DNA from 3 places in the Kurthia sp. 11kri321 genome. Region 2 is predicted to be linked to each of the others. Evidence: riboswitches for the same ligand, from Rfam matches in the RefSeq annotation. Region 2 holds a riboswitch; each other region holds the start of a gene.

Region 1 (5,107 bases), 300 kb from region 2:
TCGTCATACGAATTTCTTTATCTGTCTGCTCAATACGAATCGTACATTTCTTTGCTTGACTATGGCGTACGATATTATTAACAACTTCTTTTAAACACATACTCAATGTATTTTCTAAAATAAGTGGTACTTCTTCAAGTTTTAATTGCCCTTTTACTTTTAAATCGATATTGGCAATTTCTAAAATCTGTTGGACATGCAATAATTCATCTTCAATTTTTATTTTTTTCATATCGGACACCATTTCACGCACTTCTTTTAATGCCATACTTGCCGTTTTACGAATATCTGATAGCTCATTTTTCGCTTGTTCTTGATTTTTATCAACTAAACGAATCGCTAAATCGAGTTTAAGACCAATCATTGATAATTTCTGCCCAAGTGTATCATGTAAGTCACGTGCAATTCGTTGTCTTTCTTCTACAACACTTAATTCAGAAATACGATTCTCTGCTGATTTCAACTTATTTTCTAAGTGGTCACTCTGTGTACGGCTGAATAAATAGAATGGTGCTAAAATCGTACCGAACACGATGACAACCATAAATGGAATTTGCTGAATATAAATAGCCGTTTCAATGAAAAAGCCACCAATAATCGCACCAACTGTTGCCGCAATGTGTAAGCCATACATAATATAAAAGCCGACTTTACTACGAATACGTCCAATTAAAAATGACGTAAAAATAGAAAAATAAAAATAGCCATATAAAATCGACATAACGGCATTTATAATCATCTCAAATGATAGCCACATATACGTCAAACCACTTGGTAGTTTGAAATCTAAATACACACAAATCAGATATGTAATCAGAATGGCTGCTGCAATACTTTGCGTCGTATGATCTTGATTTTTAAATACTGAATAAAATGGAATAAAGCAAATAAATACCCATGCTAAAATACTTTGAATGGGATGTTTCGGTATAATAGAATACCATTTTGACACACGCGTTCAACTCCTTAATTCTCTGTCTATCATATAACAAAATACTGTTTCAAGCTAGAAACATCTTGTTTTCTGTAGTTTCCTTTTACAATATCGTGTACTATTAGAATAACGACGTAAATTTCATTTATTGGAGGCATCAAGTGATGTTAATTCAACTTTTTATTTTAGGGATTTTATCTGAAAATAATTACCATCCCTACTTTATCAAAAAGCTCTTCACAAATATTGTTGATATTGATCCAAGTTTTAAATTAAGTGATGGAAAACTTTATTATCATTTCGACTCGTTAGAAAAAAAAGGATATATTAAAAAAATCGAAGTCATTCATACAGAAAATCGTCCTGAAAAATCCGTTTATGCCATTACAGATGCTGGACGTGCGTATATGGTAGAACTCATTTATAAAACATTCGACTCGATTAATTTAGCAGATGTACAAAGTCTCTATATTCCTATTTTATTTTTAAAGTATGTTGATTTAAAACGTGTAATTGGTCTATTAGATCAGGCAATCGAGCGTGAGAGTAAGCGAATCGATTCGATTATTGAAGCTGGTTCACATCCTTCTGTAAAAGATGTTGATCATATTCAATTAATTATCCGACATGCAAATCGACAATTTAACGAAAACTTAAAATGGCTACAAGATATTCGTGACGCAATTGCAGAACATATTTAAGCATACAAAAAAGACTTAGGCACTGAGCCCAAGTCTTTTTGTTATTTAATCTGTCACTTTACTCCGGAATAAACTTCCTAACGAAAAAGCAATTGTATGAATGATTAAAAAGACAGATTCATTAAAATACCAATCATTTGTATAACTATTAAACGGTGAACGACCGTAAATAATCGATTTCGAATCATTCCATGTTCCGCCAAAAACTTCAATTTGACTTGTTACATATTGATATTCTGTACCGCCTGCTAAAATAAAAATCACGACAATAATAAGAATTGCTGATGCTAGCTTTCCTTTTGTTGCTGTTTCAAAAAAAGATACGCCAACGCTCCACGTAATAAACAGACTGACACACAGGAAAGGCACTAATAAAACAATTAAAAAGAAAGCAGGGTTTAAGTTTCCAACTTTTTCAGTAGGGTCCAACGTAAAATAATAATTGATGACCATGAAACCTAAAAAACTAATCCCTAAAGAAATATACCACGATAGATTTTTCACACAATTTCCCTCCATACTTGTTCTCATTATACAAGACAACCTATTTTTACTAAAGCGGAACCTTGCAAAATGGTCTAAATATGGTATGCTCTAACCATACTAGATTTGCGGGGGGACTCTTAGGAGTTGAGAAGGTAAAACCTGACCCTTTGAACCTGTCAGTTAATACTGGCGTAGGGAGCAGCTGTTTTTCGCATGTAATGCTGTTCTACGATTAATTCGTTGAGCAGCTTTTTTATTTTTATAGTGAAAAAGCAGAAACCCGTCCTCTAATTTAGTGAAACTGAGTATGAGAAGCTTCATGAATTTGCTTTTCATTCATCAATGGAGGTAACTAAAAATGAGTATCCAATCAATTCATTCAACGAAACCAATTGTTCACTGTATTACGAATTATGTCGTAACAAACTTTACTGCAAACGGACTTTTAGCAGTAGGTGCATCGCCCATCATGGCGGATGAAATACAAGAAATGCATGATATTGTTCAAATCGCAAATGGATTATTAATTAATATCGGTACGTTAAATACACGCACAGTCGATGCGATGATATTAGCTGGACAAGCTGCAAATAAAAAAGGGATTCCAGTCGTTTTAGATCCTGTAGGCATCGGTGCTTCTAAATATCGTAAACAAACAGTCGAACAACTATTACAACATGTGCAATTTACAGCCATTCGCTGTAATGCTGGTGAGTTAGCGGCTCTTGCGGAAATTAAAGTCACCTCTCGTGGTGTCGATGCAGGTGAGGTATCTTTTGAAATTGAAGAAGCAGCTAAACAAGTCGCAACACGCTACAAAACGATTGTTGCTGTAAGTGGTGTAGAAGATTTAATCACAGATGGCACGACGGTTCACATAATAAACGGCGGACATGCATGGATGGAACAAATTACAGGAGCTGGTTGCTTATTATCTGCCCTAACAGCTGCTTCAATCGCATCACATACAGACGCACTACAAAGTGTTATCACAATTCACAAAGACTATAAACAAGTCGCAGAAACTGCACATCATCACAGCAATGGTATTGGCGATTTTCAAATGCACATCCTAAACCAACTACAACAAATGAGTTTTGGAGGGATTAAATAATGTTACCGATTACACTGACGATTGCCGGATCTGATTCAGGTGGCGGTGCCGGTATTCAAGCTGATTTAAAAACATTTCAAGAATTGAAAACATTCGGTACATCTGTTTTAACAGCTGTTACTGCACAAAATACGTATGGCGTACAAGCTGTTTATGCGTTACCCGAAGATTTCATTGTGGAACAATTACAGTCGATTCAAAGCGATTTTAATGTGAATGCACTAAAAACGGGGATGCTTTTTTCAGCATCTATTATTGAAGCTGTTTCAAAACAACTAGAGAATGTACAAGCACCTATTACTGTTGACCCTGTCATGATTGCAAAAGGTGGTGCCACACTACTGCAACAAGAAGCAGTTGATGCGATGATTACTCACCTATTCCCACTAGCGACTGTTCTCACACCGAATATTCCAGAAGCAGAGGCACTGACAGGCATGAAAATTCAAACTTATGATGATGTTGAACAGGTAGCTAAAAAATTACTCGCTATGGGACCTGAAGTCATCGTGATGAAAGGTGGACATTTTGCACCTGAACAACAAGCTGCGATTGACCATATTTTCTTTAAAAACGGTGATAAATTAACCATTTCTGCCCCGCGTGTTCAAACGAAGGATACTCATGGTACAGGCTGTACGTATTCAGCAGCACTAACTGCCTTCTTAGCAAAAGGTCTACCAATGAAAGAAGCACTTATTGAAGCGAAGCGATTTATCCATGCGGCTATTTCACATGGTTTAGGTATTGGGCATGGCCATGGTCCGACGAATCATTTCGCTTATAACACAAAAGCAAAAGTGGAGGTCGAGATAATTGAATAAACAATTACTTGAAACGTATTTTATTATGGGAAGTCAAGACGTTGTAGGTGATCCACTCTTTGTATTAGAAGCTGCATTACAAAATGGGATTACTTTATTTCAGTGGCGAGAAAAAGGTGAACAGTGTTTAACAGGTGACGCTTATGTTCAATTTGCAAAAGACTGCCAAACTCTTTGTAAACGTTATGATGTTCCTTTTATCGTAAATGATGATGTTGAATTGGCAATCAGACTCAATGCAGACGGGATTCATGTTGGACAAGATGATGTCGATGCAAAGAAAGTACGTGAACAACTACCACATAAAATACTCGGTGTGTCCGTTCATACACAAGACGAATTACAACAAGCAATACAGGACGGTGCTGACTATATTGGAATCGGCCCTATTTTTTCAACACAATCCAAAAAAGATGCAAAAAAGCCTGCTGGTACAACATTTTTAACAGAAGCCGCACAATCTATTCCTACCCTGCCGATTGTCGCAATCGGTGGTATTCAACCCGAGCATGTTTACGATTTACGTCAAGCTGGCGCTGATGGTGTATCGATTATTTCTTCCATTTCAAAAGCAGAAAATCCTGGTGAAGCGACACAGGCTTTTCGTAAAGAAAATGAACGCTTTTTACAACAACTTTAATACTTAGTAAACAGAATAGGACAAAACATTTCAGCCCCTTCTCAGCGTTTACAATAAAAAACTGGAACCACGCCACAGTGTGATTCCAGTTTTTCTTATGCTCATGTAGGATGGTGTTTTTTACACTTATGTCTCAGTCTGTTTCTTTTTCATACAAAAGGCTTAAATAAAATATTTTTACAGAAGATTTAGAGCATTTCATTATTTTTTCTATACAAAATGTTACAATAAATGTATTCTAATGCATTTGGAGGCTTACATATGGACGTTAGACAATTAATTTATTTTACAGAAGTAGCAAGACAACAAAGCTTTACAAAAGCTGCTGCTTCACTACATGTAACACAACCAACTCTCAGTAAAGTTGTGAAGCTACTTGAAACAGAATTGAATACGACTTTAATTGAT
Region 2 (5,107 bases):
TGGAGAACAAGTTCCGGGAGCGAAATTGAACTTATACGAAAAATTAGAAGTGGCACATCAATTAAAAAAATTACAAGTAGATATTATCGAAGCAGGGTTCCCCGCTTCATCAGAAGGTGACTTCAATGCAGTAAAGCAAATCGCACAAAAAGTTGGAAATACAGATGATATTATGATCACAGCTTTAGCGCGTGCAGTGAAAGCGGATATTGATTCAGTTTACAATGCTGTAAAATACGCAGAAAATCCAATGATTCACATGGTACTTGGTACATCGGATATTCACGTAGAGAAAAAATTCTCAAAATCAAAAGATCAAATTCTACAAATTGGTGTAGATGCAGTAAAATACGCAAAAACACTTTTACCACAAGTACAATATTCAACAGAAGATGCATCGCGTTCTGATTTTGAATATCTATGGAAAACAATTGAAGCTGTTATGAAAGCTGGCGCAACGATGATTAATGTACCAGATACTGTTGGTTATGCAGTACCAGAAGAATTCGGTGAAATGATTGGTAAATTAAATGATCGTATGAAAAACTTAGATGATTCTGTATTACTAAGTGTTCACTGTCATAACGACTTAGGTATGGCGACAGCGAATACACTTGCGGCAATTAAAAATGGTGCGGATAAAGTAGAGTGTACAATTAATGGAATCGGTGAGCGTGCGGGTAACGCAGCACTTGAAGAAGTCGTGATGGCACTATCAACACGTTCAAATTATTTCAATGCACATACCCGAGTCAACAAGAAAGAGATTATGAACACATCGCGCATCGTTTCGAGCTTAATGGGACTTGATGTACAAGTAAATAAAGCAATCACAGGCGACAATGCCTTTGCGCATTCATCTGGTATTCACCAAGATGGTCTATTAAAATCACGTGATGCTTATGAAATCGTGAGCCCAACAGAGGTTGGTTTAGACGATATGGAATTAGTATTAACAGCTCGTTCTGGTCGTCATGCGGTGAAAAATGCACTTGAAAACTTAGCGTTAGGCAACTTAACACCAGATCAATTTGAAGAGGTTTTTGCGGATTTCTTAAAGTTGGCTGATACGAAAAAAGAAGTGTATAACCATGACCTATTCATTTTAGTAGAAAATTATTTCAAACGTACAAATGAAGATGCAAAAGTTGCGCTTCATAGTGATGCTTTCTACCACTTAGAAGACATTCAAGTGATTTCGAATCAAATCTTCCCGTCTGCAAGTGTGAAGGTACGTCGCGGTGAGGAAGTACTGAAAGCAGCGACAGTTGGCTCAGGTTCAATTGATGCATTGTATTCAGCGCTACAAGAAGTAACAGCATTCGAAGTAAAGCTACTTGAATACAAAATTTCAAGTGTGACACGCGGTAAAGAAGCTATCGGTAAAGTGAAGTTACAAGTTGAATATGAAGGCGAAACATATATTGCAAAAGCTTCTGATACAGATGTCATTAAAGCGAGTGCACTTGCTTATATTAATGCGATTAATACGATTGTTGTCGATCAGTTCATCTCGATTCCAGAACCTGTTTAAAAAATCGCTTGACTTTCCAATTGTTGTCATAGATGATAGGTGTGTACTAACAATTAAATACACAAACAATCACTACTAGGGGTGCCATATAGAATTGGCTGAGAGAGCAGTAGCTTAACCCTCTAACTTGATACAGTTCGCACTGTCGTAAGGAAGAAGTGACATTTTTAGCATATTATTTGCAGGTCATTCTCCGTCTTTTACGATTTTCGTAATGCGGTGAGTGGCCTTTTTGTTTCCTTCGTGTTTGTGAAAAGGGAGAGAAAAAAGATGAAGTTTTCAGAGCAATTAATTGAGGAAATTCGACCGATTTGGCGTGCAAATCACGCACATCCATTCGTACAAGGAATTGGTCACGGAACATTAGAACCAGAGAAATTTCGTCACTACATGATTCAAGATTATTTATATTTAATTCAATATGCAAAAGTGTTTGCGATTGGGATTCAAAAAGCACGCGATTTAGATGTTATGACACGCTTGTCAGCTTCAGTCCATCATACGCTATCAATTGAGATGGCACTGCATCGTAAATATGCAGAGCGTTTTGGGATTTCAGAGCAAGAGATGCGTGAAGCAAAAGAAGCGCCGACAACGATAGCTTATACTCGTTATATGTTATCAGAAGCGCAGAATGGCTCACTTGCGCATGTGATCGCAGCTATCTTACCATGTGCTTGGAGCTATTTAGAGATTGGACGTGAACTCGCACAAATTCCTGGAGCTGTCGATCATCCACTTTACGGTGACTGGGTGCGTATGTATAGTGAACCGGCATTTGAACATAGCGCACAAAATATGATTGATTTGATGGATGAGTTAGCAGCTGATTTAACAGGTGATGAACTGGCACATGTTAAAGAAATTTTCTTACAAACAACTCGCTTTGAATATTTGTTCTGGGAGATGGGGAACACAATTTCTCACTGGCCTCAGGAACTTCAAGCTGACAAAATCAGTTCTATATAATAGAATGAACACCCACTGAAATTTATTCGGTGGGTGTTTTTTTATGAATAAGTAGTAATTTTATAAGAAAAAGGGAATAACTAACGGATGTAAAGGAGGGGCGTAAATGAAAAAATGGTTTGTATCACTTTTATCATTCTGTATACTTTTTATGACGTACGCTCCGATGAGTTTTGCTACCACAATGACAACACATGATTTTCGTCATTCAAATTACGATACTTTTTATGAAAATTTAAATGGAAACTGGAACTTTATACGTGGTGAATTGTTTGATCCACAAGATATGAAAGAAGAAATTAAGCTTGGAAACAGCGATATTGTCAAAGTACCTTATATGCTAAATCAGCGTTTAAATATTGACTCTGATCGTGCGACTTATAGTACAACGATTAAAGTTCCTGAATCTTTTGTTGGCCGCTATTTAAAATTTTATATACCTTTTCAATATAGTAGCTATAATTTATATGTAAATAATGTACTTATCAAAGAGAATGGAAGCCTCCTAAAAAGTAATAAGACAGCTGTACAACAAATGAAACCACAAATACCTAGTTTTCGCGTAGATCAAACGACGTTGCAAATTACGTTTCAAATGATTAGTTTTGAGAATGTAAGTGGTGGTTTGAGGAAAAGTATATCTATCGGTAATGAACAAATTATCGTGAAAAAGCAACAGCAACATGAGTTTTGGCAAGTCTTTTTAATTGGCTGTATTACATTAACTGCATGTATTTCATTACTTTTTTATGCATTTAGAAGAAAGCAAAAGGAATTTTTAGCTTATGGCATGTTTTGTGCAGCAACAAGTCTATGGGGTTTTTTCACGGACTATTATTTATATACAGCCTTTTTAAACCAACTAGATTGGAGCGTGGCTCTACGTCTAACATTTATTATGCCTCAAATTGTTATGTTGTTCTATGTAGGCTATGTATATAAAATGTTTAGCGAAGCGGTCCCGAAAAAATTCATTACTTTTTATAACTATATAATGATTGTAATTATTTTCTTTACGGCATTTTCTTCTACGGTCATGTATCAAAAATTATTTAATATTATTTTGATTTTTATGTATGTTTTTTATATCTTTTTACTTGTAAGTGTTATTAGAAAAATAAATTGGCATGATTTGACACAAGTGATTACACTTGTGGGGATACTATTAGTATTTGTAGGGGCCATACATGACATGATTCGCGTTTCGGCAGCTGGAAATTCAATTCATCTTACTTTTATCATGCTAGGCATTTTTATTAGTATCCAGTGTATACTATTTTGTCGGAAATTTGCTCTACAATGGTTACAAGTTGAACAACTGAATAAAGAATTGATTTCCCTCAATGAATCTTTGGATGAAAAAATTCGCATCCGAACGAAACAATTGGAAGAAAGTAATGAAAAATTACGTGAACTAGCTTTATTAGATAGTCTTACAGGAGTTTTTAATCGTCATTATTTAAGTAGTAGTTTAGAAAAGTTATATAAACACTATAAAGACACGAAAGTACCTTTTGCTATTTTAATTTTAGATGTCGATGAGTTTAAAAAATATAATGACTATTATGGTCATATTTTAGGTGACCAACTATTAAAAAACCTTGTAAAAATTTTAACAGATGCGTTACCTGCTCGTGCGGAATTAACGCGTTATGGTGGAGAAGAGTTTGTTGTGTTGTTAGATGCTACGACTTATAGCGAAGCTTTCGATATTGCAGAGTATATGAGAAATGCAGTTGAAAAAGCAGAGCTAGAACATTTAGGGCGTGAATGTAAAGTTGTAACAATTAGTGTAGGAGGAGTTGCGTTGACAGAAGCGCAATTTACTAATACAACTGAATTTGTAAAAATAGCAGACCAACAATTATATGAAGCAAAAAATGCAGGGCGCAACTGTGTTCGAGTAAAAAATTTACATTAGCAAACACAACTTATAGTGTGAGAATTCATGCTGTAAGTTGTGTCTTTTTTAATTGACAGTATTTTTAATCCATGTTATCTTTAATTCAAGATATTTTAATTCGAGATAAAAGGAGTGGATAAAATGTCAAAAGAATTATCGCTAAAAGCATTGACGGTTCTACTTCGAGCGTCTCAGACAGTTGAAGAAGTATTGCGAAAGGACATGCAACGCTATCAGCTGAATTTAACAGAATTTGCGGTATTAGAATTGCTTTATCATAAAGGAGATCAACCGATTCAACGCATTGGTGAGAAGATTTTAATTACGAGTGGCAGTATCACATATGTTGTTGATAAATTACAACAAAAAGGCTATGTCGAGCGCGTAGCCTGTCCAACCGATCGACGCGTCACGTTTGCAGCACTTACAGAAGAAGGATGCTCATTTATTGAACGTATTTTTCCACAACATGAAGCATTAGTTGAAAAGCTATTTAATGTTGTAGATGAACATGAAAAACAGCAACTCATTACAGCTTTAAAAACAGTAGGATTACACGCCAAAAATATGTAATTAACGGAGGAAATAATCATGAATCAACAATTAAAAGGTATCCATCACGTCACAGCTATTACAAGTAGCGCAGAAAAAAACTACGAATTTTTTACGAATGTATTAGGTATGCGTTTAGTGAAAAAAAC
Region 3 (5,107 bases), 950 kb from region 2:
GACGGTCTTGCAGGTATTCAACAACTTGCAGGTGACGCAACACTTCTTTACTACACATCAGATGAAGCAAAAGAAGGTCGCGATGCATTCAAAGAAAAACGTCAACCAGACTTCGGTCAGTTCCCACGTTTCCCATAGAACTTAAATAATTATAAAAAGTAGCGTAGACCTTTGGATGGTTTACGCTACTTTTTTATTATCATAATCCCATACGTTCACGAAATGTATGCTCCGTATAAGCCTCTCTAAAAAGTCCTCTTTTTTGCATTTCAGGAACAATCATTTCAACAAAATCTTCTAAACTGTCAGGTAATGTTGGAGGCATGAGGTTAAATCCATCAGCTACGCCTTCCTTAAACCAGATCTCCATTTGGTCAACAATTTCCTTTGGTGTACCAATCAATGTACAATGTCCACCGCCAGCATTTAAGTAACCGAGTAATTCTTTCACAGTTGGATCGGTATCACGAATGATTTCTAGAATCGTTTCATAGCGTCCCACAGGTCCATTGAATGCTTCTACAGAAGGTAATGGAGGGACCTTTTCATCAATATTCCAATTTAAACAGTCTTGCTGAATAAATGAGCTTAATTGTTTTAAAGCAACTTCAATTGGGAGAGCTTGGTCCAATGCTTCTTTTTTAGCTAAAGCTTCTTCATGTGTATGACCTACATATGTTACTAATCCAGGTAAAATTTTAATATGTTTCTTAGGTTTAGATGATTTTTCAATTGCGTCATTTAATTTATGTCGAAAATTTTTAGCTTGCTTGAGGTTCCAAGAGACTGAATAGACTACTTCAGCATGATTAGCAGCTAAAGCAACGCCCTGTTTTGAAGCACCTGCTTGCATTTTGACCGGTGCACCTTGTGGACTTTTTGGTACAGTAGAAGGACCTGCAACTTGAAAATAATGACCACTGTGATTAAAAGAGTGAATATTTGAAGCATTGATAATTTTATTTTCTTCACGATTATGGACAAAATCACAAGCATCCCAAGATAAAAATAGTTGATCCATAAGTATCGAAAATTCTTCAGCTTTTTCATATCGTTGATTATGGAGAGGTAATGCTTCCATACTGTGATTACGAGCTTCATTATCACTCATTGATGTAACAAGATTCCAACCTACGCGCCCTTTAGTGAGATGATCTAAACTTAATAGCTGTCTAGAAACTGTATAGGGATTAGAAAAAGTACTTGAAATAGTGGCAACTAAACCAATATGATGCGTTACTTGAGAAATAGCTGTTAAATTAATTAGCGGATCAAACCAAAATGCAGGCATGACTTGTGCATCATTTGCTGGAAAAGCATGATGATCTGCAAAAAATACAGCGTCCAATAATCCTTTTTCCGCTAGTTGAGCTAATTCTTGATAATAAGAGATACTTCCAATATCCTCAATGCGTGAATTGTCCATTAGCCAAGCTGCTTGATGATGACCACAACCATATAGTAAAACACCTATATGTAACTGTTTTTTTGTAGTTTTTAACATGATTTACACCTCAATTTATTTGGATAGTGATTAGTTCATTGTTAAACCACCATCTACTGTAAAGTTTTGTCCTGTAATTCCATGTGCTTTTTCGGAACATAGATAAGCTACCATATTCGCAACATCTTGTGGCGTGGTTACTTTTCTTAAAGGTGTAGATTGAGAGATTAAATCGAATACTTCAGGTGTTGTAACAGCACTGGCATCTGTTGTTTTTAAAAGACCTCCTGAAACAACATTTGCTCGGATGCCATAGACGCCTAATTCTGAAGCGAGATTACGTGTGAAACCAATCAAAGCTGCTTTAGCAGTTGTATATTCATGATAAGGCACGACAGGGTTTTGAAATAAATTAGTACCAATGCTAATAATGCTACCGTTTTTTCTTTCAATAAACTGTGGAATCACACTCTGGCTTGTATTGAATGCAGCTTTTAACGTACCATCCAGCTGTTTTTGATAATCATCCCAAGAAAGGTCTTTAAAAGATTTTTGTTTAATCGGATCGAATTTAAAGTCGATTAATGCATTATTTACAACAGCGTCTATTTGACCAAAGTGTTCTGTTGCCATGTTCATTAATTGATCGACTTCTTTCCGATTCGTTACATCAGCTTGAATAGCAATCGCTTTGTCTCCACCAATTTCAGCTACTAATTTTTCAGCAGCTTCTTTACTTTGATAATAATTAATGACAACTTGAAAATCTTGTTGTGCAAGTGTTTTGACAATAACTGCACCTAACCCTCTACTTCCGCCTGTAACTACTACTGTTTTTTTCATTTAAAACAACTCCTCTTATTTATTTCAACTTAAATAAAAAATACACAACCTTCGTAGGAAAGTTGTGTATAACAAATCATTGCATAACAAAAAAGTACAGACTTTTTTCAGTATGTATAGAATTGACACTTTCCTACGCTAGTATTAACTAGTTCAGGTTCAAAGGGTTTGAGTAGGACTCATCTCAGTTAAATAACACCCCTAGTGTAGACCTATTAAGTTACATTGAATACTAACTTATAAGGTTTATATTGTCAAATTTGTTTATTATTTATATTGATTTTAAACAAAAGTTTGTTTTTATAAACATTTGACACGAGACTTAATTTTGTTTATGATGTAAACAAATAAAACTTAGGGTGATGACATTGACGGAGAGAGAACAAGCACTGATTCAACTCATTAAGGAAAACCCGTTTATGCAGCAACAAGAGATGGCTGAAAAATTAGAAATGTCGAGACCGGCTCTAGCTAACTTAATATCGGGGTTAGTGAAAAAGGGTAAGATTATAGGGAGAGCATACGTATTGCCAAAAGAAAACAAAATTATATGTATTGGTGGAGCCAATATGGACCGAAAACTTCATTTGAAGGGACAGGTTCAGATGGGGACATCAAATCCTGTAACATCTACAGAAAGTGTAGGTGGCGTAGCGCGAAATATTGCTGAAAACTTGGGAAGGCTTGGACATCAAGTGAGTTTACTGACGACTGCTGGAAAAGATTCTGATTGGCAAGCAATTGTTGCAGCTTCGAATGCTTTCATTCATTTAGAAGAAGTCGAGCAGTTGGAACAATGTTCAACAGGTTCTTACACAGCCATTATGGATGAACAAGGCGAGTTGGTTATGGCAACAGCGAATATGGACGTCTATGATGCATTAACACCACAAATTCTAATGAAGCATGAACATGTTTTATCGACTGCTCCGGCAATTATAGTTGATTTGAATTGTCCGAAAGAAACAGTTGATTATATTCAACAATTTGCAGTAACGAGAGAAGTACCTCTTATTATTGTGCCGGTATCTTCTCCAAAGATGAACCGTATGCCAACAACATTAGAAGGCGTTACATGGTTCATCTGTAATACAGATGAAGCCGAAACATTAACAAATCGTACGATTACATCAGAAGCAGATTATTTACAAGCAATTCAAGAAATCGCTCAGATGGGCGTAGAAAATGTCGTAATTACGGCTGGCGCAAAGGGAGTTTATGCTGCAAACAAGAACTTGATGCCAACACATTTTGAAGCACGAGCAGCAAATCAAATTGAGGATGTTACAGGCGCAGGAGATGCATTCGTCTCAGCAGTTGTACATGCTTGGTTAGAGAAGTACACATTTGAACAGACGATTCAAGCAGGATTAATCAATGCGAAAAATACGCTTGAATCTAAGTTTACTGTACGTCCTGAATTAACAAAACAATCGTTAGAACAAGAACTGGAGGATTAATTATGAAACAATACATCGAATTATCAAAAGAAGTACAAGAAGGAATGGACGCTGGTAAAGCTATCGTTGCATTAGAATCAACAATTATCTCACACGGTATGCCATACCCACAAAATGTACAAACAGCACGTGAAGTAGAACAAATCATTCGTGAACATGGCGCAGTTCCAGCAACAATCGCAATCATCGACGGTAAAATCAAAATCGGTTTATCAGATGAAGAATTAGAAATGTTCGGTAATGCGGATAATGTAGCAAAAGCTTCTCGTCGTGATATTCCATACTTAATCGCAACGAAAAAAATCGGTGCGACAACAGTAGCAGCGACAATGATTGCAGCTGAATTAGCAGGAATCGAGTTATTCGTAACAGGTGGTATTGGTGGCGTTCACCGCGGCGCAGAAACAACAATGGATATTTCAGCTGACTTAGAAGAATTAGCAACTTCTAAAGTAGGTGTTGTATGTGCAGGTGCAAAATCAATTTTAGATATTGGTTTAACACTTGAATTCTTAGAAACAAAAGGTGTGCCTGTTATTGGATATGGTACAGACGAATTACCAGCATTCTTCACACGTAAATCAGGATTTGATGTAAACTTCCGTCAAGATACACCTGCAGAAGTTGCAGCAACTTTACGTACAAAATGGAATTTAAATATGGCTGGTGGCGCAGTAATCGCTAACCCAATCCCAGAAGAAGATGCATTAGACCATGACTTCATTACAAATATTATTCATGAAGCATTAAAAGAAGCAGAAGAAAATAATATTCAAGGTAAATCAGTTACGCCATTCTTATTAGGTAAAGTAAAAGAGTTAACAGAAGGTAAGAGCCTAGTAGCTAACATTGCATTAGTAAAACACAATGCGCATGTCGGTGCTCAAATCGCAGTTGAATTAAATAAAACAAAATAATATACGAACGGAAACCTTTCGATTTGAGGGGTTTCCGTTTTGTATTTCACATGTTTCGTATTAGAATAAGAAAGGATGAAAACAATAGAGTTAGGGATGAAAAAAATGATACCAAACTGGATTGAGCAACGCACGTCATTAACACCTCATCGTGTAGCATTAACTTTTCAAGATGAGAAATGGACGTATGAACAGCTATCCGAACAATCAAAATATTATGCTGGTGCTATAAAAGCTGCCGGTTTACATGAAGGACAACGCGTTGCCATTTTTGGGCGGTCAACACCGCATCTTATTCGTACGATTTTTGCATGTATGCAATTGCGTATCGAGATGGTGTTATTAAACTTACGATTAACAGAAGCAGAACTTGCTTATCAAATTCAAGATGCACAAGTAGATGCATTACTTGTGGATGACGATTTAGTAGAACAATTACCTTC

Evidence for each region. Region 2 has a riboswitch for thiamine pyrophosphate ahead of tenA (thiaminase II). Riboswitches for the same ligand answer to the same signal wherever they lie in the genome.
Region 1: another riboswitch for thiamine pyrophosphate. It lies ahead of thiM (hydroxyethylthiazole kinase); the one in region 2 lies ahead of tenA (thiaminase II).
Region 3: another riboswitch for thiamine pyrophosphate. It lies ahead of ASO14_RS03825 (3-oxoacyl-ACP reductase); the one in region 2 lies ahead of tenA (thiaminase II).

Annotation. Positions count from the first base shown of each region.
Region 1 covers NZ_CP013217.1:1,372,291-1,377,397, reverse strand. Annotated here, with positions in the region: gene ASO14_RS07095 (sensor histidine kinase) at 1-952, opposite strand, end outside; gene ASO14_RS07090 (PadR family transcriptional regulator) at 1,099-1,635, shown strand; gene ASO14_RS07085 (hypothetical protein) at 1,681-2,139, opposite strand; TPP riboswitch at 2,239-2,336, shown strand; gene thiM (hydroxyethylthiazole kinase) at 2,480-3,235, shown strand; gene thiD (bifunctional hydroxymethylpyrimidine kinase/phosphomethylpyrimidine kinase) at 3,235-4,059, shown strand; gene thiE (thiamine phosphate synthase) at 4,052-4,699, shown strand; gene ASO14_RS07065 (LysR family transcriptional regulator) at 4,961-5,107, shown strand, end outside.
Region 2 covers NZ_CP013217.1:1,674,397-1,679,503, reverse strand. Annotated here, with positions in the region: gene ASO14_RS08675 (2-isopropylmalate synthase) at 1-1,534, shown strand, start outside; TPP riboswitch at 1,602-1,705, shown strand; gene tenA (thiaminase II) at 1,805-2,503, shown strand; gene ASO14_RS08665 (sensor domain-containing diguanylate cyclase) at 2,610-4,424, shown strand; gene ASO14_RS08660 (MarR family winged helix-turn-helix transcriptional regulator) at 4,548-4,979, shown strand; gene ASO14_RS08655 (ring-cleaving dioxygenase) at 4,998-5,107, shown strand, end outside.
Region 3 covers NZ_CP013217.1:721,483-726,589, forward strand. Annotated here, with positions in the region: gene menB (1,4-dihydroxy-2-naphthoyl-CoA synthase) at 1-138, shown strand, start outside; gene ASO14_RS03820 (NtaA/DmoA family FMN-dependent monooxygenase) at 200-1,504, opposite strand; gene ASO14_RS03825 (3-oxoacyl-ACP reductase) at 1,535-2,287, opposite strand; TPP riboswitch at 2,401-2,500, opposite strand; gene ASO14_RS03830 (PfkB family carbohydrate kinase) at 2,650-3,747, shown strand; gene ASO14_RS03835 (pseudouridine-5'-phosphate glycosidase) at 3,750-4,664, shown strand; gene ASO14_RS03840 (o-succinylbenzoate--CoA ligase) at 4,761-5,107, shown strand, end outside.